One region of the Syntrophomonas sp. UBA5494 genome, then DNA from elsewhere that is predicted to be linked to it. Evidence: riboswitches for the same ligand, from Rfam matches in the RefSeq annotation. Region 1 holds a riboswitch; each other region holds the start of a gene.
The links. A riboswitch is a leader RNA that binds a small molecule or an ion and turns the genes downstream of it on or off. The one in region 1 is predicted to bind molybdenum cofactor.

Region 1 (2,203 bases):
AATTCCATACGCGAGCCAAAGAACCTCATTACCTTATTGAAAGCTTTTCAACTGATCGAAGATAAGGTGGAGCATCACCTGGTGCTTACCGGGGCGAAAAGAAAGCTCAGTATCGACCCCGAACAGTATGCGCAGCGGAATAATATCAAAAAATTGATTATGACCGGTTATGTATCAGATGAGCACAGAAATTATCTATACCGAAATGCCGCTCTTTTTATCTCACCTTCACTGCATGAAGGTTTCGGCATGACCCCGGTTGAAGCGGCGTTATGCGAAGTGCCGGTATTGACCACCCGCGAGACCAGCATCCCGGAAATCACCAGAAATCTGGTGAATTATTATGAACCTGCCCGGGACCACCAGGTCTTGGCCGAAAGAATACTTCATCTTCTCAAGAATCGTCCGCCCCAAAGCGAACTGCACCGTATCAAAAACACCCTGGCTCAGGAATATGATCCGCAGAGAATAGCAGCCCAATATTATGATGTTTTCCAGATGATGGTCAGCTCGGATTCACGCTGAGGGAAACGGGATTGATCATGATTTCGAAATCATGCGGTTTATATATTATTTATAGGAATATATTGAATTACAAGAAGGAATATCTTATAGACTGTCGAACTAGATAAGTGAATACGTCTGTGTATTTTGAAGACAGTTTTTAATGTCGGATAAGAACAAAATTCTTTTGTTGATAGGCTGAACTGTTTTTAAAATATTGGCGTCACAAGTGCAGCATAAAAGGAGGTGAGAAAGTGCTTTCAATGGCAGGGTTTATGCCAACCATCAAGTGTTGCGGGTGAGCAATCGCCCATGAGCCGGTGGTTCATCGTGTTTCAAAACACAATAGCGCAACTGGAGAATTGAATTCATGGAAGCCTTTCTTAACTGCTTCTGGCTGCCGACATACGACCCACGCCAATGCCTGCAACCAGCCTGGTTAAAGGTATATCTTGCTTCAGATAAGCCTTTCACGAAGCTTTTCTCCTCTCTCAGTTCATTGTACAAGCGATGTGTGCTTTTGCCCTGCGAACTTGCGTGTCCATTATATTCATGTTGAAAATTTGATATTTTTCAAAGCGTAGCTCCAAAGCGACTTCTCCTAAAGCTTCGGCCATGGGGATTTAGCCGACTTGGTTATATACCAGTACGGTAAATCTGGAAACGGGTTTGCCTCCCTTATTTGGAAAGGAGTCACTGGCCGAGAAATCTATTTGCGCTGCCCTGGTTTTGCTGAGCAGAACATTGGGTGTTGATGTGCAATGGGCGCCTTGAGGCGTTTCTGGACAGGGGAAGGAGCGTGCATTTGAATGCAAGTCATTGACAGGATTATCCATGGCAATGAAGGCCCTCCTTCTATTCAGATAGGAGGTTTTTTATTTGCTTATCCCTGGAATTATTGAAAGGAGTGATGGTAGTGGAACTCATTAAACTGATCATCAATGGGAAGGAGGTTGAAGCCCCGGCGGGGAGCACAATACTCCAGGCTGCTGAAAATGCTGGCATTCCTATTCCCAGGTTGTGCTATGATCCGGATCTGAGTCCTTTGGGAGCATGCCGCTTATGCGTAGTGGAAATAGAAGGTAACCGCCTGCTGCCCGCTTCATGTGTAACACCGGTATCACCCGGAATGATCGTGCACACTGATTCGCCTGCCGTCGTCGAGGCGCGCAAAACCATCCTGGAACTGCTCATCGCCAATCATCCCCTGGATTGCATGACCTGCGACAAGTTGGGTGCTTGTAAGCTGGCTGATTATTGCTACCAGTACGGCGTGAAAGAAAGTGCTTTCCAAGGGGAGAAACACAGCTATGCCATAGACGAAAGCAATCCCTTCATTATCCGGGATTTGAACAAATGTATTCTGTGCGGCGCCTGTGTAAGAGCCTGTGAAGAAATGACCGGCAAGGACAACCTGTCTTATCTGCATCGCGGCTTCCACCGTAAAGCCACCACCGCCGGGGATGTTCCTTACATTGATTCGGATTGCGTTTTCTGCGGGCAGTGCGTGGCGGTATGCCCCACCGGGGCACTGACCGAAAAGTCCATGGCCGGAAAGGCCCGCCGCTGGGATCTGGAACGGGTCACAACCACCTGCCCCTTCTGCGGCACCGGCTGCAATTTCGACCTGGCAGTAAACCAGGGCAAAGTGATCGGCGTGCTCTCCAATCCAGATGCTCCGGTAAATGGTCGCAGCTTG
Region 2 (2,203 bases), on a different contig from region 1:
AGCGATCCCCCCGTAATACCAAAGCTATAAGGCTCTATCCCCCCTACTGCCTTGAAAGTATGACCTTCGTATTCTTCATTTAAGACAGCATTAGCCGGGTTGTCATTACTAATTGTAAGGGGTACATAATACGTAAAAGCAACGATATCACTGTCTTCTCTGCCAGGACCGATTACAATGGCCTTAATTGTAGTATCTTCTGTTATTTCAATGGGACGGTTTATTTCATCTAAATCATCCGCTCTCGATGACCACCAGCGGCTGGCAATCCAGTTATACATAGGGCTATCTATGGTTGGGTCACTGCCGTCCAAAGTATAATGAACCTTGTCCTCATCATTAAACTGGCTGTTCAATCTCACCAGTTCACCTACCGGCACCTCCCCTGGCTCTACCGATGCAGTGGGAACATTCCATTGAGATACGGGACCGGTAAGCACTTCGATTTTTATTACATATTTAGCAAATCTGGCATTGGTTTGCTGGGTTACCGCCCGCTGCCCGTACAACAGGTGATTCGCATCGATACGGCTGAAATTTCCCGAATCCAAAATATCATTATAAGACTGAGCGGAAAAACTCTGGTGGGCGATGATAGTTGGTACTGGCACAGCATCTGAAGCGTCACCAATGAGATGGCCAGGCAGGCCGGTATCCATGAAATTAGGGAACCGATACCTGGGTTCACGTAGTTCCTGTAAGGTAAAGGTGGCTTTAAAATCGTCGCTGGACTCAAATCTAATTTGAGTGGCCTCGTCATTTAGCCCGCCGGCCACCTCAAGCAACTCTTCCAATAATACACCTTGACCTCTGTACCAGCTCTTGGTTGGCCAGGTGTTAATAGTGCTGTAAATAACATCCTGCTGTTCCAAATAATAGTCACCAGCTAGTGGTTCTAGGCCCCGGAGCTGACTCTGGGTAATGGTAATTCCCGGACCGTCAAGCCCTGGCCCCGATATGGTAACGTCGCCACCGGCGGCATAAGCGGGATTAGGTGCTAGTAAACTCACCAAACCAACAATTAAAAACCCTATTAAAATAAAGAAAAGATGAAATTTACGTCTTTTATTTACCGTATTCATTAATAATCCTTCACTCCCTTTCTATGAAAAACCGCTCTATTACCAATACCCGGCCTAAATATCAGCATCCGTCATACTGAGTAACAATAAAAATCCATATTAAATTCAATATTTCAATAACCCCCATTCACGTATAGAAAATTGAAGGCAAATAATGAATAATTTTATGCTCAATAAACAAAAACCCCCTGCACGGACAGGAGGTTTTATCTAAAAGCTACTAATAGCAGAAAACCAATGACAGTTTTCTCGCAACCATATAGCTTATAGTACTCCTTTCCAGAAGGGAGGCAGAACCGTTTCCCGTTCTACCCTGTCGGCTTATTCACCATTTCCCACTGATTTAGGCAAATAAGCTCGGAGTTTTAGATTCTGTATAAACTGTTTGGATAATATTTCTTTTGTTTAAATCATTCTATTTAGACTTTAATTTTCCTGCATAATTTAACATTTATCTACATAGTAGTCGAGCTTTCCAGTCCGGTCTGGCCCCCGGCTCATACTCCTGCTGGCTTGGTGATAAGGTTTCTTTCACCAGCTCAGCAGACATCCTGGCCAAACACCAAAAAGCGCCTCATAAAAGAGGCGCCTTTTGGCTTGAACATGAATCCTGTTTTGCCAGGAGACAAATAATTTCTGGTTTCTATTTCTGGTAAGGAGTTACTATCCACTTCAGACAGCCATCTTTCTTGCCGCCAAAGATATCATAGCCTTTAACAATATCATTTAATGGAGCGCGATGGGTGCACAGGAAGCTGGTGCTGATCTTACCGGCCTTGATCAACTTGATCAGTTCTGGAATGCGATTGGCGTTGACCAGACCCATGCTGATTCTGATGTTCTTGATCCACAAGGTGTTCATGGCCAGTTCCTGGGGTTTTTCAAATACGCCGATCAGAGATACTGTTCCACCGGGTCTGACAGCATCGATGGCCATATCGAAAGTGGGTTTGAAACCATTGGCTTCGATAGTAGCGTCAGCGCCGCGTCCTTCAGTCATTTCTCTGATAGCATCGCCGGCATCCCCGTTGAGGGGATTGACTCCAACGTCAGCGATACCGTTCTTCACTGCCCAATCCAAACGTTCCTGATTGATGTCGACAGCCACTATCTTGGAAGGC
Region 3 (2,203 bases), on a different contig from region 1:
GCATCCGGTACAGCCGGCCCCTTGCAGCCAGATTACCGGGGGCGCACCTGCTTCAGCCGCCTCGGTAAGTAGTGGTGCCAGCAATGGCGTCATTGATATCGCTGCCGCACTTCCGGCACAAAGACGTATAAAATCACGTCTGCTTAGTTTGGTAGGCATTTACCTATTCCCCCCGAAACAAATTTTGTGAATAAGCTGCCATATAATCCCAATCACTATTTTTCTCTCTAATCTAGCTTGGCTTTAAAAGTGCTGCTTTCCCACCTCCTCTAACAACCATTGGTTCCATTGATCTATTCCTTCACCAGTGCGACCTGAAACTCGAAAAACTTTAACCATAGGATTTACCAGTTGCAGGTCCCTGCTGAAAGCATCCATGTCAAAATCTGTATATGGCAAAAGGTCTATTTTATTGAGTACCACTGCCCTGGCCTGGTTGAAAACCAGGGGATATTTTAATACTTTGTCATGACCCTCGGTGGTACTCAAAACCACGACCTTAAAATGTTCGCCCAGGTCAAACTCGGCCGGGCATACCAGATTGCCTACATTTTCTATAAATAACAGTTGGATGGGATGATGGGCCAGGCGGCGCCAGGCCTTTTCCACCATGCTTGCATCCAGATGGCAGGTACCCTCGGTATTGATCTGCACCACTTCCACGCCCTTGTTTTCAATGCGCATGGCATCCTGATCAGTGTACAGATCGCCTTCGATTACGCCCAGCCTGATGCGCCCTTTGATACCTTCAATGGTTTTTTCCAACAGGGTGGTCTTTCCCGAACCGGGCGAACTCATCAAATTGACCACCAACATTCCGGCCTCTTTGAAGATGCGGCGGTTCTTTGCGGCCAGCATATCATTAGCTCCCAAAATATTGGTTTCCATACGAATTTGAGCCATTTCTCATTAATCCCCTTCGTAGAATTCGATAAATAATTCCCGTCCGGTAAGCATCTGAGTGTCACTGCTCCCGCAGTAAGGGCAGAAAAGCCGGGACGGCATCTCAGCAACGTATTGTTGCTGACATTGCTGGCACTGACAACAGATCTCCCTTTCTTCGATCAGCAATTCCGCATCTTTAAACAGCTCTTCTTGAGCCAGGGTTTCAAAAGCGAAGCTGAGGCTATGCGGCAGGGCCATGGAAAGCTTGCCGACAACCAGTTTGATACGGCTTATTTGTGTGATCTGGTTTTTGTCTGCGCTGTTGCGGATCAAATCCATCATCCCCGCTATTAAAGACAATTCGTGCATATGTGCTCCTTCAGGCCGATTACGATTACACGAAAAAAACAACTAAAAACCCGGACTCGTAGAGAGGCCGGGTAATTAAACACAAAAAGCTAAGCAGGCGCATTATAGCGCTAACGTCTGCCGTACCAAGACATCTCCTACTCACAATACGGGAAGGCATAATCGTTTCCAATTATACCCCGGCCAATTAACCATAGCTTTGCGAAAGCCTTAGGTCTGTTGGCTTGGAGAATTATTTAATTGTAATTCATAAAATGATGTTAACTATCTATTCTAATTCATCTATTCTAATTTATATATTCTACCTGCTAAATATTTTTCCTGCAATAGAGCGTTGCAATTTAATAACAAAGGTTTCGGTTGCATTCAGGCAAGTAAATCAGTTGTAAACCTTGGCTGCGGGTGTAAAGATGGACATGGGAAACACCTCGCCCAGTCAAAATAAAACCATGAAGCGTTTCGGTTTCATCCCGTTACAACTTCATGGTTTTTTAATGACTTTAATCTGATAAGACTATTTCCAGTATCTCCCCTTAACGAGGAAAATTAAATTTAAACACCTTTGACCAGGGTAAAAGTGCTTATTATGCCATCATGTTCAGCGGAAAAAAGATAGTGCCCTCGTGCTGATAAAAAGAATTTGGCCTGACCTAGATGGTCTGTCTTTTGCCGCCTCGGGTATTCCCGACCACCGGCGCCGGCATAGGTGGCCTTTATTTCAACACCCGCCAGAGGCTGGCCATTTGTTGATAACTGCACCTCATAATATTCGCCGATGCGGGCATGGCTGTATCCGCTGGGTACGATCTCCACAGGCAGACCTACGGCCTCAATGTGATGATGATGGTGATGACCAATTTCAACCAGGATTTTGGCATACAATTGCTTGTTTCCAGACTGCTGGACGATCACCTGAATCAGTCCGTCAGCTTCCTGCCCGGGGTGAAGC

Region 2: another riboswitch for molybdenum cofactor. It lies ahead of B3W37_RS07905 (S-layer homology domain-containing protein); the one in region 1 lies ahead of fdhF (formate dehydrogenase subunit alpha).
Region 3: another riboswitch for molybdenum cofactor. It lies ahead of hypA (hydrogenase maturation nickel metallochaperone HypA); the one in region 1 lies ahead of fdhF (formate dehydrogenase subunit alpha).

The regions. Positions count from the first base shown of each region.
Region 1 covers NZ_DIPG01000135.1:16,357-18,559, reverse strand. Annotated here, with positions in the region: gene B3W37_RS15345 (glycosyltransferase family 4 protein) at 1-525, shown strand, start outside; molybdenum cofactor riboswitch at 1,077-1,213, shown strand; gene fdhF (formate dehydrogenase subunit alpha) at 1,421-2,203, shown strand, end outside.
Region 2 covers NZ_DIPG01000069.1:1,373-3,575, reverse strand. Annotated here, with positions in the region: gene B3W37_RS07905 (S-layer homology domain-containing protein) at 1-1,010, opposite strand, end outside; molybdenum cofactor riboswitch at 1,339-1,457, opposite strand; gene B3W37_RS07900 (alcohol dehydrogenase) at 1,726-2,203, opposite strand, start outside.
Region 3 covers NZ_DIPG01000147.1:10,174-12,376, reverse strand. Annotated here, with positions in the region: gene B3W37_RS16480 (hydrogenase small subunit) at 1-159, opposite strand, end outside; gene hypB (hydrogenase nickel incorporation protein HypB) at 244-903, opposite strand; gene hypA (hydrogenase maturation nickel metallochaperone HypA) at 910-1,254, opposite strand; molybdenum cofactor riboswitch at 1,373-1,496, opposite strand; gene B3W37_RS16465 (CooT family nickel-binding protein) at 1,807-2,203, opposite strand, start outside.